3 regions of the Paenibacillus sp. FSL W7-1279 genome follow, and region 3 is predicted to be linked to each of the others. Evidence: riboswitches for the same ligand, from Rfam matches in the RefSeq annotation. Region 3 holds a riboswitch; each other region holds the start of a gene.
The links. Region 3 has a riboswitch for cyclic di-AMP ahead of MKY82_RS00500 (C40 family peptidase). Riboswitches for the same ligand answer to the same signal wherever they lie in the genome.
Positions count from the first base shown of each region.

Region 1: linked by a shared signal. The riboswitch ahead of MKY82_RS20510 (C40 family peptidase) and the one ahead of MKY82_RS00500 (C40 family peptidase) in region 3 are both predicted to bind cyclic di-AMP.
Region 2: linked by a shared signal. The riboswitch ahead of ehuB (ectoine/hydroxyectoine ABC transporter substrate-binding protein EhuB) and the one ahead of MKY82_RS00500 (C40 family peptidase) in region 3 are both predicted to bind cyclic di-AMP.

Region 1 is NZ_CP150215.1:4,617,468-4,623,174, forward strand. Features, by position in the region: gene MKY82_RS20495 (AraC family transcriptional regulator) at 1-353, shown strand, start outside; gene MKY82_RS20500 (2Fe-2S iron-sulfur cluster-binding protein) at 448-837, opposite strand; gene MKY82_RS20505 (stalk domain-containing protein) at 1,066-2,340, shown strand; gene MKY82_RS20510 (C40 family peptidase) at 2,565-3,041, opposite strand; cyclic di-AMP (ydaO/yuaA leader) riboswitch at 3,045-3,175, opposite strand; gene MKY82_RS20515 (hypothetical protein) at 3,435-3,962, shown strand; gene MKY82_RS20520 (ROK family protein) at 4,357-5,310, opposite strand; gene MKY82_RS20525 (copper homeostasis protein CutC) at 5,346-5,707, opposite strand, start outside.
Region 2 is NZ_CP150215.1:6,545,169-6,550,875, forward strand. Features, by position in the region: gene ehuA (ectoine/hydroxyectoine ABC transporter ATP-binding protein EhuA) at 1-538, opposite strand, end outside; gene ehuD (ectoine/hydroxyectoine ABC transporter permease subunit EhuD) at 553-1,215, opposite strand; gene ehuC (ectoine/hydroxyectoine ABC transporter permease subunit EhuC) at 1,218-1,871, opposite strand; gene ehuB (ectoine/hydroxyectoine ABC transporter substrate-binding protein EhuB) at 1,873-2,706, opposite strand; cyclic di-AMP (ydaO/yuaA leader) riboswitch at 3,084-3,229, opposite strand; gene MKY82_RS29795 (exosporium glycoprotein BclB-related protein) at 3,730-4,629, shown strand; gene MKY82_RS29800 (SDR family NAD(P)-dependent oxidoreductase) at 4,687-5,430, opposite strand; gene MKY82_RS29805 (flavin reductase family protein) at 5,618-5,707, opposite strand, start outside.
Region 3 is NZ_CP150215.1:100,890-106,596, forward strand. Features, by position in the region: gene MKY82_RS00475 (hypothetical protein) at 97-390, shown strand; gene MKY82_RS00480 (4a-hydroxytetrahydrobiopterin dehydratase) at 499-813, shown strand; gene MKY82_RS00485 (cytochrome c) at 917-1,273, opposite strand; gene MKY82_RS00490 (GNAT family N-acetyltransferase) at 1,435-1,935, opposite strand; gene MKY82_RS00495 (C40 family peptidase) at 2,075-2,548, opposite strand; gene MKY82_RS00500 (C40 family peptidase) at 2,985-3,458, opposite strand; cyclic di-AMP (ydaO/yuaA leader) riboswitch at 3,462-3,601, opposite strand; gene MKY82_RS00505 (hypothetical protein) at 3,950-4,777, opposite strand; partial or broken gene MKY82_RS00510 (M1 family metallopeptidase) at 4,789-5,707, opposite strand, start outside.

The DNA.
Region 1 (5,707 bases), 3.0 Mb from region 3:
AATTCCAGTCCTTGAAGGGCAAGAACGAAATCGCACTGCGGACCAAACACTTTATCGACACTAACTATACCCAGAGCATCAGTCTCAAGGACATTGCCGATACGATGTATGTTAGTCAGCATTATTTATCCCATCTGTTCAAAAAAGAAGTCGGCGATTCCCCCTTCAATTACTTGATATCCCGCCGAATTGAAGAGGCCAAGCGCCTGCTGGCGGATTCCGAAATGCCGGTACATGAGGTTGCTTCCCAAGTCGGTTACGGCAATGATAAGTACTTCTCGATGTTATTCAAAAAAATTACCGGTCAAACACCGAGCTCGTTCCGGGAACAGAGCAAAATGGGGATTGAGTAAAGGATTGCAGTATTATCTTTCCAGCAAAGCAGGCAGCCGTTGTGGTACGGCTGCCTGCTTTTTAAATATGAACGGCAATCTGCCTTCAATGTCTTCAAAAGTATGGGGCATGCTTGATTTTGATGGGACCGACCGCTTCGATCTTGCTCTGGCATCCCAGTCGATAGCCTTCTTCGATTTCTTCTGGATCGAGGCGCCGCTCTTCGGCCAAATTGGGCTCGGACAAATACTCGATTCCCTCCACCACCATGCAGCGGCAGCGCGCACAAGTTCCTCTTTTGCAAAAAGAGTTCCAGTCCACCTCATTCCGCTCGGCCAGATCAAGCACCGTCATGCCAAGAACAGGCGCCACGCTGCGGCGAACCTCGCGGCCTGCAAGCTCAATGATCGGATCCGGTACGGCTTCCATTATCTCTTCTGCTGGAGGGATCGAGGCTTTGTCTCCGCTATCCCCGCCCTTTTTCTTCTTCCAGAATTTAAACACCCGTATTATCCCCCTATGCATGTCATCATCAGGTTATGTATCAAATCCTTCATTTATTATACTGGAAAGTTTAAAAAATCAATATGCTTACTCATATCTATTCTATGACATTGACATCATGGAATTGGAACTCTATGAAAATTTTGCTATACTAGCGTATGCTAGACCCAATTCCATATTCTATGAAATCATTCTATTATTTTAATGGATCGGAGGAAATACATAAGCATGCTGCACAAACAAATAGGAAAAACAGCTGTTGCTGCCGTTCTTGCCTTATCCCTGCTCGGCACCACCTCCCATGTTAGCCAGGTACATGCAGAGCCTGCCATATCGGTAAAGCTGGATGACGTTACGCTAACCTTCGATGCGGCTCCGCGGGTTGACAAAGGGGTCACCTACGTTCCATTCCGGACGGTTGGAGAAGCACTGGGCATTCAAATCACATGGAATAGCAAGACGCAAACCGTGAAGGCCATTGGCAGCGTGAAAGGCCAATCGACTGAAGTATTACTTCAAGTGGGGAGCACGAACGCAACCGTCAATGGAAAAAAAGTGAAGCTTGCAGCTCCGCCGGTGGAGCGGGAAGGCCGTGTGCTGATCACGCTCAGCTCGTTCAGCAGCCAATTCGGCGTTGATGTCGGCTGGAACCAGGCGACTCGTACAGTCTCCCTCGTATCGCCACAGCGCGACATGCATTTGAGAGCTTTCTATGCATTACAATCTTTCCAAGAACGGGATCTTGTGGGATCCATGAATTCAGTTGCCTTTGGCTGGAGCCGCATCGATCGCGAGGGTCAGTTCACGCTTCAAGGGGATGAGTACCGCCTCCCCGCTGCGGCTGGCGACGTTACGCCGCAATCGATTGTAGCAGATGCTGCAAATCAGAATATTAAACCATATCTCATGGTTTATGCCTTGGATGGGAACGGCGAGTTAACCAAGGTCCTAAGCGATAGCAACCTGCGCCAAAAGTCTATTGAAGGCATCACATCCGCGGTAGCGGAGAACGGATTCGGCGGTGTTGTGCTTGACTTTGAAGGGCTCGGATTTAAACTGGATGCCGTGAAGCAGCAGAAGCTGCTCAATGATTACGTCAAGCAATTGAAAGCCGCATTGCCGAATGACGTTGCCCTGTCTTTAGCCGTGCCGCCATTGAACAGCGCCTATAAAGGTTATGATTACAAGACACTGGCCTCTATCGCTGATGACCTGATTGTTATGGCCTATCAGTACAATCCGGTTGGAACCAAATCTCAGGTTCCCGAACCGAACAGTCTGGTGGACCAAGCGATCCAGCTGGCACTCCAAGCAGGCGTCCCGAAGCAGAAGCTCCTGCTTGGCATCAGTTTAAGCAGCGAAACCTCCACTTCCGTGGACGATAAACTCGGCTTGGCCAAACGTTATGACCTGAAGGGAGCCGCCTTCTGGCGTCTGGGCTTGTTCCGTCTCTATAATAATGGAATGGAAGCTGCCGTGAATGCCTCTGTTGTTAAGGAGTAACCGAACACCCCCTTGTGGGATGATAGACTTATAGTAACAAAAACGTCTATCGACGTACTTTCACAGATGACAGACAGTTAGTAGAAGTTTTTCTTGCGATATCAGGAAGTCACAAGCTTCGAAGTTTATACTCTCTCATATCTAAAAAAAGAAAGCCTGACAAGGTCATCCCTTTGTCAGGCTTTCTGATTATGTATCGTACTCTAAATGGCTGCGTAATCCAACTAGCTTGCGCTTCCTACCAGCTTTGCATAGTTTTCTTGACTCAAAACACGACGTGCCGTGACATAACGCGGCTCGTAATAGGAATCGCTAAGCTTGCTGATTCTGACTCCCTTGCTGCTGGAAGCATGTGCAAATTGTCCGTCACCAATGTAAACGCCTGCATGAGAAATTCCGCTACCGCTCGTATTGAAGAATACCAAATCTCCAACCCGCAGATCTTGGCGATCCACATGTTCACCGGCTTGAGCCTGGCTTTGGGAAGTGCGCGGAAGATCAATGTCGAAATTTCTAAACATGTACAGTATAAATCCGGAGCAATCAAACCCGCTGGTAGTCGTTCCGCCCCATTTGTATGGAGTTCCTACCAATTGCTTCACTTGATACTGAAAATTCGGTTGTTGATCAGCAAATGCTGAAACGGCACCAGAAGAAAAAATAATTGCAGACCCTAGCAAAGTGATGACAAACTTCTTCAAAATATGTTCTCTCCTTCGATGCCTACGGAGTTAGCTAAGGGTTCGGTTGAAGGTTCCCTATACTCTCTATACAAGAGTAATTCACCCAAGACGGTTCCCCCGTTTTCACAAACGAAATTCGGCAAAATTCATTAACGTTTTGTAACCTTCTCTTAATATAGTATACAAGCAAGGATGCTGTCAATGATATCCTAAAAATCTATCGTTTTATGTTTGGAGCTGTCGTAAAGATGAAGAATTTCGGCAGGAGATTGGTTAACCGTCTCACTCAGTCATGACAATTATGTAACTCTGTTCTCCTTTCCGCGCTGCTTTTTTAATTAATCTAGCAACTATTTACAAATCTATGCGTTTACATATCAGAAATGAAATTAAAGAGGTGATCCATCACTTATGAGTCAAATAACGATGGCAGAAGCACTAGCTGTTCGGGCAGCAATTAACCGTCTCATCAATCAGTTGATGTCGGAACGCTTGAACAACAGCAGCACGATTATTGAAAAAGGGGAGACGGCGGAATACCCTACGCGCAGCGTAGATGCCATTACGGAAGAAATCGAAGCGGCCGCGGCGGATTATAGGAAGCTGGATTTGCTGATGGCAATCTCCAATACCACGCAGACTATTCCCTGGAACGGCTCCGACATTACGATCATGGAAGCGATCGAGCTGGCCAAACAAATACGCAGCGATATCGGACAGCTTGCCCATCTCGGTTCCCGCAAGAAGCTGGAGCGCCAGAGCAGCCGTGGCAGCGGAGACGGTGCCATAACGCTGTTCAACGTCGCCTTATATGATCCAGAGGCTTATCAGGCGCTAGCCCGCAAGAAGGAACGCGAGGTAACCAAGCTCTCTTCGCTGATTGAGCATGCCAATCATACGTCTTTGATTACGTTTGACGCATCCAAGTACATGGAATAGCGACAGCCGCCGGCTCCAAGCCTGCAGGTCACCCCACGTGCGGGTTTGGAGCCGGCGGTTTCCGCCGGCGGGCGGGAAAGTGCGAGCAACCGTTTATTGTTTGTCGGATACAAACAAACCTAACCAGAAACCAAAAAAATCGACTCCAGCGCAAACGGATGACGGTTTACGGTTCACGCCTATCACTTGTTACTTGTTACGGACTTATGACGCAAATAAATGATCGCTCCGTTTCCCGCTCTCTCTATGAATAATTGGAAAGCCGCCCTTCTGAGGGCGGCTTTTGTTGATTTCTCTTTAGCTAGGTAACTGGATACTACGTCGTCATTCCGAGCGCTCTTTCTGGTATCTATTTATCATTGATCCTATTCGTATCATTCTCTTCAGGCCTATGCTACTGGAACAAAGCCGCAGCTCCAACCAGACCAACATCGTCCCGAAGTCCTGCAGGAACGATCTCGTACGTCCCTAAATAGGACGGCATGACCAGCTTATCCGTCATTTCCCGCAGCTGCGGGAACAACAGCTCACCTGCTCTGCTCACACCCCCGCCAATGACGATGCGATCGGGGTTAAAGCTGTGAATGACGTTAACCAGTCCAAGCGCCATGTAATAGATGGCACGATCAATGACCTCCATTGCAACGGGGTCTTGAAGACGTTTGGCCTCGAATACATGCTTGGCGTTCACTCCCGCATCAGCTGCCGCCAGTTCTGATATGACACTTGGCTGGGTAAGCATTCGCTGGGATGCTGCGAGTCCGATGGCTGTTCCAGAAGCAAATACCTCCCAACAGCCGTGGCTGCCGCAATTGCACTGCGGACCGCTGGGATCAATGATATGGTGTCCCAGTTCCCCAGCAAAGGAACTGCTGCCCAGGAACAGCTTCCCATCCAGCACGATGCCTGAGCCGATACCGGTGCTCAGCGTCACGTACACCATGTTCGTCGCCCCTCTTCCGGCACCTCTTACATACTCTCCCCATGCGGCTGCATTAGCATCATTCAGCACCTGAACCTCCGTATGCAGCTCACGTTCCATCCATGCTTTGAGGGGAACATTCGTCCATTGCGGCAGATTCGTCCCATGGATGACAATGCCCTCCCGGCTGTTAACCGTTCCCGGCGAAGCCATGCCAACCCCTCGGAGCGATTGGCCGCCCGAGACGCTGCGAATCATATTCGTAATTCTCGTAACCACTTCTTCGGCCGTACGCGCGCCTGCCGTCTCCATTTGCTCCCGGTTCAGCAGCTGTCCTTCGGAATCAAAGAGCGCTGCCGCGATCTTCGTACCCCCAAGGTCAACGCCAACCACAAATTCTTGCTGTTTATTCAATACGGTTTGCAATTTTTGTTCACCTGTTTCCGATAGGTTTGCTACTTCTAATGATGTAAGCTGTCAGCCAATGATCGCAGCTCAACCGGATCAATGGGCTTCAGCCCTGATCGGCCATACCGGACAGCGGAGCCGAAATGCACCTCGCTCACGCCGGTCTGGTCGATAAAATCATGTATGATTTCCCACTTCAGGCCATTGCCTGCCAATATTTTAAGCTCGCTTCCTGCCGTATGTTCTACCAGCTCCCGAATTCTCGGGATGGCTTGCGGTGCAGGCTGCGGCCCGCCAGACGTTAAGACGCGGGTAACCGACCGGTATTTCTGCAATGTACGAAGCCCTTCGAACTGATCCTCCAATTCATCAAAAGCCCGGTGGAACGTGACCTGCATATCCCCTGTCCATTCCA
Region 2 (5,707 bases), 1.0 Mb from region 3:
CCCCGGACAGATTGGACGGGTACATCTTCAATTTGTCGGCCAAACCGACCTTACTGAGCATGGAGACGGCCCGCTCCTCCGCCTCCTCCTTGGATAAACCCAGCACTTTGCGCGGGGCCTCCGTCACATTCCGAAGCACGTTCATGTGCGGGAACAGATTGAAATGCTGAAAGACCATGCCGACATTGCAGCGCATCCGGTGCAAATGCTTTTCATTGGCCCGAACCAGCTTGCCCTTCTCTTCCATATGCCAGAGCAGCTCACCATCAACCTCGATGGTTCCCTCGGTGGGTTCTTCCAGCGTCATCAGCATCCGGCCCATCGTTGTTTTGCCTGATCCGCTCGGACCGATCACAGCCACCTTTTCTCCAGGCTGCATCTCCAGATCGATGCCTTTAAGCACCTGTAGATCACCAAACGACTTGGTCACGCCGGTATATTTCACAATCGGCTTTGTACCCGTAGCGGTAACGGGATTTCCCTCCTGCTGCGGCACCTTCGACGCTTCCGCCTGCTCATCGATCACAACGGCATTCAATTGATTCCCTCCTTTTATTTTCCACGCTGCAGATTCATGCGTTTTTCCAGCCTTTGCACAAGCAATGAGGCGATATAACTGATGACCAGGAACAGAATCCCGACCATCGTATACGGTTCAAATGCACGGAACGACTGCGACACGATATTTTTAGCCGTCAGCATCATCTCCACAAGCGTTATGGCGCATAGAATCGGCGTCTCTTTAAACATAACAATCAAATAATTACCCAGTACCGGAATGATCGGCGGCACCGCTTGCGGCAGGATAATACTTCGCCAGGTTTGGGCTTTCGTGTAATTCAGTGCTGTGGCAGCCTCCCATTGTCCCTTCGGCACTCCCTCGATTCCGGATCGGTACACCTCGGACAGATATGTGCTGTAATGCAGCCCGAGACCGATCACCCCGGCATAGAAGGCCGGAATGGAGATTCCGGTAAGAAGCGGCAGGCTGTAATACAGGAAGAAGACCTGCACCAGCAGCGGTGTATTGCGAATGAATTCGATCATTCCTTTGGTTATTAGTGACAGCACCTTAAACCGACTCCGCGCTGCAAAAGCAAGCAGCAATCCGATGATCAATGCCACCGCGAAAGCGCAGATCGTCACCCATACCGTCATTTTTAATGCACTCAAGAGCTGGGGCAGGATATCCCATACATAGTTCCAATCCCACATGACTATAACCTCCCCGCTGTCCATTTACGCTCCAGCAGTCGAACTGCCAGCGAAACGAGCGTAGCAATGACAAAATACATGAGGAGCAGCAGCACCAGAATCTCGGTCGTCCAGGAGATGTAATTATTGCGGAGCACCATCGCCTGATACGTTAAATCCGCCATCGTGATGAAATAAACCAGTGAGGTGGATTTGATGAGCTCCACAAGCTGATTCCCGAAAGGGGGAAGCATTCGCAGGGACGCTTGAGGCAATATGACATTCCACAGTCTTTGCCAAGGCTTCAGATTAAGCGCTACAGCGGCTTCCCATTGTCCTTTCGGAACGGCCAACACGGCGCTGCGAACGATTTCCGAGCCGTATGCGCCGAAGTTCAGCCCGATCGCGAGGATCGCAGCCAGCATTTTCGGAAGCTCGACGCCGATGAACGGAAGGGCGAAATACAACCAGAACAGCTGCACCAGCAAGGAGGTCCCCCGAAAGACTTCCACGTACCCGGCTGTCAACGTGCGAATGATCCACAGCTTCGACAGTCGGCATAACCCGGCTGCAAAGGACATCACGACCGCAAGAATGGCTGAAAAGAAAGCAACTACAATCGTGATCTCCGCCCCTTTCAACAGCGTAGGGAGAAAATCAATCCACGAATTCGGCATGCTATTCCCCGCAAAGGGCAGCGGCCGTCATCTCGCCCGGGAGCTCTTCTTCTGTGAACCCGAACTTCTGCAAAATTTCCAGCAGCTCGCCCGACTCCTTCATTTTTTGAAGCTCCGCATTATAAGCCTCCTGGAACTCGGTATCCGCTTGGCGGAAAGCCGTAGCTCCATAACCGCGAACGCTTTCGCCGTCGATGACCGGCTGCTCGAAATCAGCCACGCGTTCGATGCTGTCGTCGCTGGCCGAATCCAGCATCGCCTGCAGGGACGGCCCCGTCATGGTAATTGCATGCACCCGGTCTGCCTGAAGGGCGCTAATGGCCGAGGCTTGATCGGGGACCTGCACAATCCGGTCCGTAGGAATACCGGACTTTTCCATGTAGCCGATTTCGACCGCACCGGTCATAACGGCGACTTTAGCTTGGTCATGATTGGCAATATCCTCATAACTTCCGAGTCCCAGCGGATTCCCTTGCTTCACCGCAATGGCTTCCCCGATGCTGTACTCCGGATTAGCAAACAATACGGCAGAGCAGCGATCCGGATTAATGAACATGCCTGCGGTAATTAGATCAAACCGCTCGGCCTGCAGTCCGGCAACCAGCGATCCGAATTCCGTAAGCTCTCCCCTCATTTCCTTGATGCCAAGCCGCTCCAAAATAACCCTCGCAATCTCAACCGCTTCTCCTGTCAGCTCCCCGTTGGCCTCTTTATAGGCATAAGGCTTCTCATTCGCAAATCCCACGGTGATATACCCCTGCTCAATGGCTTGCTCCAATGTACTCCCTTTGTCGCCGCAAGCCGCAAGCGACACCCCCATAATCAATGACAACATCAGTACAACCACTCTCTTCAAAACTTCCCACAACCTTTCATTATGACTTTGGTATTCTTAAAAATGGCATGTTGAAATTATCCATGTTAACACATATGTTAACTAGGATTTAAGCATATTCAGATACCTTGCATGGGTCGGACCTTCAGGGAAGATGATTCATCCATCTCCTTCCACGCTTAAACCCAATGCCATCTGACCGATTTAATTGGTTTTGGTTAAACATTTGCAGGCCTTGCCCCTCCTCTTTAGCAGAATACAAAAAGACCACCAAACAGGGGATCTAGACATAGCTCCGCCAGCAGGGGGTCAAAAAATAGAGAAAAGGCCCCTAAAGAGAATTAAGGGCCTTTGTTATGAACATCCATTATGTATGCAAGACCCATCCACTGCTGACGAGGTTAGCTGACGGACTCGGGTAAGATGGTACCCTACACTCGTGATTCCAAGTGACTCGCCCCTGATGAAACTGGTTCCCCCGCTTTCCGGAAAATGTATGCCGGAAACTAAGCGTGTGTCCATGATAAAGGGAACTTCAGGAAAAGTCAAACCCCTTTAACCGCTTTTTCTGGAAATTCAGAGGCGGAAGTTCCGCTCTTCCAGGGCCTATGACAAGCATGAAAAATGCCTCATTCAAGCCTCTCCCCCAACGATGCAGTAATTTTATTCCAGTCTCATTTTTCGCTATATAGCAGGCATTTGCCATGCCTCCCTTACTCATTCATGTGGTGGATCGTTTATGCCATGAATTACATTCGGATTGTGAAAGCTTTCCCCACACATTTACGGCGTAAATACGGCGCAAATTTTTTTTTTTGAACCGCTGCGTACCGAGCCTATGAATATCGTAGGGAAATCCGAAATTCATCCTATAGTTTTGCTATTCGTCAATAGATGAATGCCTCCGAGGCTAGCGTACATTCTGGAAATTATAGGTGTTTATCTATCATTTATGCGCTATTAACCCATGCCGTACCGAGAGTATTTGCGTAGTATAGAACAAATCTAAAGGAGGTGCTTCATTTGGAACGTTCTTCTAGAAAGAGAAAATTGTGTGCTCTTAAAAAAATAGAGAAAAAAGTCATTCATGCGAAGAAAAAGCATTGCCCGTCTCATGGTCATGGTGATCATAAAGGCCACGGAGGTCGTAAAGACCATGCTTGTATTGTTAAAAAGCGTCGATGCCCAAGAGCTATCCGTGGACCTGTAGGTCCTCAGGGTCCTATCGGACCGGTTGGACCGGTCGGACCTATCGGGCCTGTGGGACCTGCCGGACCGACAACTGGTATTGCAGGACCTGCTGGACCTGCTGGACCTGTCGGGCCTGTTGGACCTGTCGGACCTGCGGGACCTACTGGAGCTACTGGAGCTACTGGGGCAACAGGGGCTACAGGAGCAGCCGCCGGAGGAGCCATCATCCCATTCGCATCCGGCATACCGCTTGCTCTGACCACCGTTTTAGGCGGATTAGTCGGATCCGTTGGTCTCGTAGGATTTGGTAACTCGGCCAATACGTTTACGCTGGCTGGCGGTACGATTGACCTCACTGGAGCCGCTGGAACTCTGCTTAACATGGCGTTTAACACGCCACGAGCCGGTACCATCACTGGCATCTCCGCTACCTTTAGCACTACTGTGGCGCTTTCCCTGCTGGGAACTACCGTTACAATTACAGCACAACTGTACAGTGCGCCGGCTACAAGCAACATTTTCGCACCGGTACCAGGCGCTCTTGTTACGCTGGCTCCGCCTCTTACGGGCGTTCTCGCTCTCGGTACGGTAAGCAACGGCTTCGTAGAAGGCCTGGCTATTCCGGTGCCGGCCAATACACGCCTGTTAATGGTATTCTCGGCAACCGCAGCTGGCGCAACACTTGTCACTGCAGTGGCAGGTTACGGCAGCGCTGGTGTCAGCATTATATAAGTTTCGTTTTCCACCTGCAACAAAAAGCCCCGATTTTATATCGGGGCTTTGCTTTATTTACACGGCTGTATATCCGCCATCCACCAGCAAGCTCGTGCCTGTAATGAAGGACGCATCTTCACTGGCGAGGAACAACACGGCTTTGGCTACTTCTTCCGGCTGTCCCAAGCGGCCCATCGGATGAAGGCCGACCAGGTGCTGGGTGATCGCTTCCGTTCTTCCCTGAATAAGAGGAGTATCGATATATCCCGGACATACGGCATTAACCCGGATCCCTTTAGGAGCATAATCTGCGCTCATCGACTGGGTTAACAGCTTAACGCCTCCCTTAGCGGAAGCATAGGCGGTAACGCCCGCTTTTCCGACATGGCTATGGATTGAGCCGCAGTTTACGATCGCCCCTCCGGTTCCTTGGGATAACATTTGCTGGATTACATATTTATCGCACAGGAACACTCCTGTCAGATTAATATCAATCGTTCTTTGCCAGTTGTCCATCGACAACTGATCGGCAGGAGCATCATGAGCAATGCCTGCATTGGCGAACAATACATCGACACGGCCAAAATGCTCAACCGTCTGCTTCACCATATTTGCAACTTCCTGTTCTTGGGTTACATCCGTTTTAACGAACAGCGTTTCAAAGCCTGCCCCTCTTAATTCATCGGAAACTGCTTGTCCCCGGTCCGAATAATCAGCGATAACAACCTTGGCTCCCTCTTCCACAAAAAGCCTTACCGCTGCTTCGCCGATCCCGCTGGCGCCTCCCGTCACAATGACAACCTTGGATTCAAACTTCATTTGTCGACCACTCCTATTTTGTGAATTCATCATATCAGCTCCACATTCATGTAGAGTTTGCATACTTCAGGCATGATATTCCACAAGCCCCTTTTCTTTCTTAAACCTACGTAGTATCGAATGACGGCATATGAATTCATAACTTGATATTCGCTGCGTCCTAACCTTTTTATCCGCCCGTCCGTTGTTATACCGGCCGCTCGATCGTAAACATCTCTCCCAGTGCAGAATAGATGTTTCCCGCCATACGGCTGACAGGCTTCAACTTGGCAGCGTC
Region 3 (5,707 bases):
TATCGTCAGGTCGGGCTTTTTTTTTTAGTTGTAATTTCCGGTATAATGGAAGGAAGGGAAACGAAGCTAAGTACGGCAAGGAAAGGAGTGATTAAGATGGGCGTTAAGCACGGAAGGGATTATGGCGAAATTCTGGCAGAACTGACCGAGGCGGTCGGGCGAATTTCCGACAGCTATGTCTTCTTTGAAATGGAAGCTGAGGATTGGGGCAATTTGGGCGAAGCCGAGCGAAATGAGGTCCATGAGGCGCTGGCAGAGGATTTGTTCTATGCGCTGGGCACAGAGCCGGTGATTAATGTTGGCAGCGGCGTGGTCATGCATGATCAGACGAACCATCGAATACATATTTTGATTGGTGAGGAAGAGTTGGCTTTTGTGGCCCTTGTGTAATCACTCCAGTTATCAACAGAAACAGGGCAGAATAGAATAGATGACAGATAGCCCATATTACGGTTAGTCGGCTTTAAGATAGGTTTTTTTCGGGGAGGAAGATAAAAGATGCTTTATACGCAGCAAGAAGTAGAGGCTCATCTGGAAAAGCTTGAGGGTTGGGAATTTGAACAAGGGAGATGGATTGTACGAAAGTATACCTTCTCCTCCTTCATGAAGGGAATCGCTTTTGTTGATGAAGTGGCAGCTATTTCGGAAGCTTTCGGACATCACCCCTACATCACCATAGATTATAAAGTCGTTACACTTCGTCTCACTTCTTGGGACGACGGTGGCATTACGGCTGTGGATATTAAGGAAGCGCAGCAGTTTAACGAAGCCTATGAGAAGAGTCGTTCGAAGGATGGCAAGTCGGGACAATAGAACGGGGAGGCCATTAGTCCCTTTAGAAGTCCCCAATATGTAAAAAAACACGCTTGCACCGGGAACAACTCCAGGTGCAAGCGTGTTTTGCGTATAAGCTGATTTATTTTTTCTCAGCAAGGTACAGCGCGATGTTTGCGATTTCTTCAGGTTTAAGTTGGTCTTTAAAGGAAGGCATTCCCTTACGACCTTTGGTTACAACGTTGAAGATCGCGTCCGCATCCATGTGTCCGCCTACTTGATTCAAAGCCGGCCCTGCGCCGCCTTGAAGTTGGTCGCCGTGACAGCTAATGCAGCTTGCTTTCAGTGTGGCTTCCGCTGCGGCTGCATCGAGAGTCACTTCCGGCATGGTCGGCTTCTCTTCCTGAGCTACCTGTTCCTTACCTGGGAGCGTAAACATCAGCGCGATAGCCAACGCACATGCGACGAAGAACAATCCGCTCATGATCCATTTTTGCATCGTCATATCGTCCCTTCTATGTATACTGCACTTTTGCACTTGTCTCCATTATAAACCAACATCCATAGACAGCATAGCCAGTTGTGACAAAAAAAGCAACTATACGGCGTAGCTTCATAAAAAGTACACAAAATTGTGCTTTTTCATATAGACAAAGATTACTATTCCTCATTTGTAGGGGGCTCATACACCATACAGTGGAAAAGGGCATTGCCCGTTGGCGTAAGCCGCTCATACGTATCGGTGATGTGAAAGCCTGCCCTTTGATAAGCGCGGATTGCTCGCTCATTCCAGGTCATTACCTCAAGGTCAATTTCGTCGGCAGGCCGCCTCCGTCTGGCTTCCCGGACAATCGTCTGCATAAATCGTTTACCCATTCCACGCCCGCACCAATCAGGCCGCATGCCAAGTCCAATTCGTGTCACCTCATGCATCGGAAACAGCTGGGCAAATCCCCAGAGGGCCTCCCGCTCATCCAGAACCGAGATGTACTGTCTTCGGCGAATGTCCGGATCGCCAAACTCCACCTCAAGCCCTTTCATCTGCTCCCAGGGAAGAAAGCCATAGATATTATAGGGGGGAGGGTAGGCCCAGGCGCATATTTCTTCGGCGTGCTCTTCACGCATGACCACGGTGTGAAATGTAATCGGTGTGGCATCCATTTGCGAAGTCCTCCTATCGTCTGCATAAATAATAACCATATTACGAGCATCCAGGTTGCATCAAAAAAGCCCGCCAAAGAGAGGTAAGGGCTCCTTTAACGGGCAAGCATTATGTATAGGGAAGATTAGCCTCTATAGCTTAGGATGATTCACCGACCGACTCTTCATACTTATCATCGCTCATGATACGCTTTGCACCCACGTATCGCTGATCGTAGTAATCCTCTGCCAGGCGGTTGATAACCACGCCGCGGTTGGAGGAAGCATGGGCGAATTTGCCATCGCCGACATAAATGCCGACGTGGGAGATGCCCTGGCCCGATGTGTTGAAGAACACCAAATCGCCAGCGCGCAGCTCCTTACGGGACACGCTTGTCCCCATGTCGAATTGAGAGCCGGATTGATGCGGGAGCTTCAGACCGAGTTTAGCATAAACATACATGGTGAAGCCGGAACAGTCAAAACCGCTCGTGGTTGTACCACCGTAGCTGTATCTTGTACCTAGAACCTTATCGATTTCCTGATCCAGCGCATGATCAGCAAAGACGCTGCCAACGCCCAAAGTGAACAACAGCGTGATACTTAGGGCTGCTGTCGATAATGTTTTCTTCAGCATGGAAAGCTCCTTTTCGATGCCGCGAGGCATAGCAATCTATATATTAAAGCACTTACATTAATGACAAAGTTGTTACTGCGTCCATTCTATCAGACAGCAAGCGAGATTGGCAATTATTTCTTGGTGAATTTCGCTATTTTTCAATAGCATTAGCTGTCGAAGCACCAAGGAAAATCAATATTTTTCCAAAATGGGTGTTTAATGAAGGGAGAGAAGGGTATATAAAGGATAGATGATGTGAAGACATGGCGAAGTGAAGTGAAATTGTATAATAAATTTTATTTTTTTTCGAAAAGCGGGAACTTTTTTGCTGTCCTGAACGTTATAAAGGTATACACACAAATCAACAAAAGAAAAAAGCCGCTGGATGAGATCGGCACAATCTCATAAACCCAGGGCTTTCTTGTAAGAGTAAATCAATTAAGTTCCAACATTAATTGTAGCTCACAGCTACAGATTTGTACGTATTCTGACTCATAATTCTCTTAGCGCCTACATATCGGTTAGCGTAATAGCTCTGGCTCAGCGGACTGATAATGACACCGCGCGAAGATGAAGAATGAGCGAATTTGCCGCTCCCGACATAAATACCCACATGAGATACACCTCTACCGGATGTGTTGAAGAACACGAGATCGCCAGCTTTCAGGTTGCTCTTGGATACGGCCGTACCTACTTTGTATTGAGCTGCAGACGTGCGGGGCAGGCTAAGACCAAGCTTCTTGTAAACATAGCTGGTGAATCCGGAGCAGTCAAATCCATTCGTTGTAGTTCCACCTGTTTTGTAAGAAACACCAATGGCTGGTTTGATTGCAGTATTTAATTTGGAATCGGCGAAAGCGCTTCCGGTCCCTAATGTGAGTGCGAGTGCGAGGCCTAGAGAAACAGCCGTTAACTTCTTTTTCAAAACAAAAGCTCCTTCCATTGCCTGCGAGGTTAGCTTAAGGGTTCGGTTGAAGGTCCCCTATGATCCCTCTCTTGCGAGATCAATTCACCCAAAACGGATCCCCCGCTTCCCATATCGTTATGGGAATTCGGCTCCTTGAAATGTTGATGAACCCATTCATTGACGTTTGACGTTCCAACATAGTTAGCGAATTACAACGTTCCTACATAAAAGTTACAGTAAAGATGACAAAGTTGTTACTAACATATTCGTTATTTTAGCAGAGTATTAACAATTTGGCAAACGAGGAAACATTATTTTTAAACAAAAAAACCTGTCCCCATCTTGAGGGAACAGGTTTTTTTGTAATTTGGCGTTCAGAAATTTGTAATATAGAGGATAAATGAACTCTTATTCTCTGTAAAATCTAGCGCGGGATAGAAACGTGTCGCTTCTGATTACAGCTTATTCACGAGCGTGTTTCATTATTATAGGGTGACGAATTGTAACCATTAAGGATGCTGTGAGGAGGAATCTCTCCACAAATGATATTGAGCGGACATTGCCCAAATTTGGAAAAGTCCATTCAGGAAATAAGAGGCCTGCTGAATAATTAAGCCGATCAACCCGGCCCAGAAGAGCGAGGCCGAGCTCAGGAGCAGCAGAATGACACAGGCGGATCCGCCGATGGTGATGGATAACAGCATTGCTGTGCCCAAGCGGCGGAAGAGCGCATGGATAGAGCTGATCATGCTGGAATCGCCGGTACGGCCAAATTGCATATAGAGCAATAACAGGCGGATCAGATAGGCGTACAAGAACCAGCCAGCTGCATAGGGCAGTGCATGAAGCAGCAGTACAGGCTCCTGAATTCCATTCAGCAGAATCGGGAGGATTTTGGGCAGAATCCAGTAACCGGGTGCGAAGGTGAGAATAAGCTCAACCAGATAGAATAGCGTTACGGGTTTCCACAGTTTCCGCATGCCAGTGAAGAAGAATAAACCGCGCTCGCCCTTGGCTTCCTGGTGAAGGTTGTAGAAGATGCCGGCCCGAATGAGCGGGGTGAGGAACATCCGGATCAAGAGCAAACCGGCCAAAAGCCATCCGTAAGTGTGTACTGTGCTGCTCAAGGACAGGCTCATCTCGCCCTCGTAGAAGAATAAAAGACGGCTGAGCTCGTTAGGGGCGGAATCCGGATATCGCATCAGAAGGGGGACGACTGCCGATTTTACGAGTCGGTACAGGCAATATCCCCACAGCAAACGGTATAAGAAGAGCAGAATCGAGACGTATAGCTGGTCTTTAACACTGATCCACCCTTGGCCTGCGTAACTTTTCATGTGCTCCCCCCTCACCATGACAGGCTGCCGAACAGCGTCTCCACAAGCTTGGTAATACTGAGATTCCAGCGTGTAACCACCGTCGGATCCATTCCTGCCTTCATATAGTTATTAATGTGTTTATTCTCCAGGACGATGGAGTACTTCGGATCAACCATGGCCCAGGCGAGCGGAGAGCTGTATTCCAGGGTGTAAGCCACTTTGCCGTCTTTGCCGCTCCAGGTTCGTTCCACCGTTTTGCCGTCCTCAAAGGCGAACACGATCGGCACATCGGTGATATCCCCGTCCTTGCTCGTAATCTGGACCGTGGACTCATACCGAGGATTTTCAGCCGTGCCTTTATTTTTGGTTTTGATCACGTCGATGGCGACATCCGCCATCTGGCTTCCATATACATATTGGTCAAAATACGACTGCCAGGACGTTTTGCTTACTTGCTCGACGACTTTCTGAAAGTCAGATGTGGTTGGATGCTTGAACCGGTATTTCTGGGCATAGGTATGCATAATCTTGCCCATCATCTGTGGACCGACCTGCCGTTCGATGCCTTGCAGCACCAGCTTGCCCCTCGTATATACATTCAGTGCGTAGTTTTCGTGAGAGCTGTATTTCCAGGATTCCATCTTCAGCGGTGCAGGGGAAGTAATGGATGCTCCCTGAGCCGCCGTATTGGAGGTAATACCGTATTCTTTTTCCATCACTCGTTCTTCTGCATAGGTTGCAAAGGCCTCGTCCAGCCACGCTTCCTCAAATTCGTTACTTGCAATCATTCCGTAAAAATATTGATGGGCGATCTCATGAATAACGGTCCGCTCCAGTTCATATCCCGGCGAATCGTTCTTGGCACCGAAGGCTGTGACCAGCGTCGGGTATTCCATGCCGCCTGCACCGTTGCCCGATTCAGGCGGAACGACGATGGACAACGTGGAG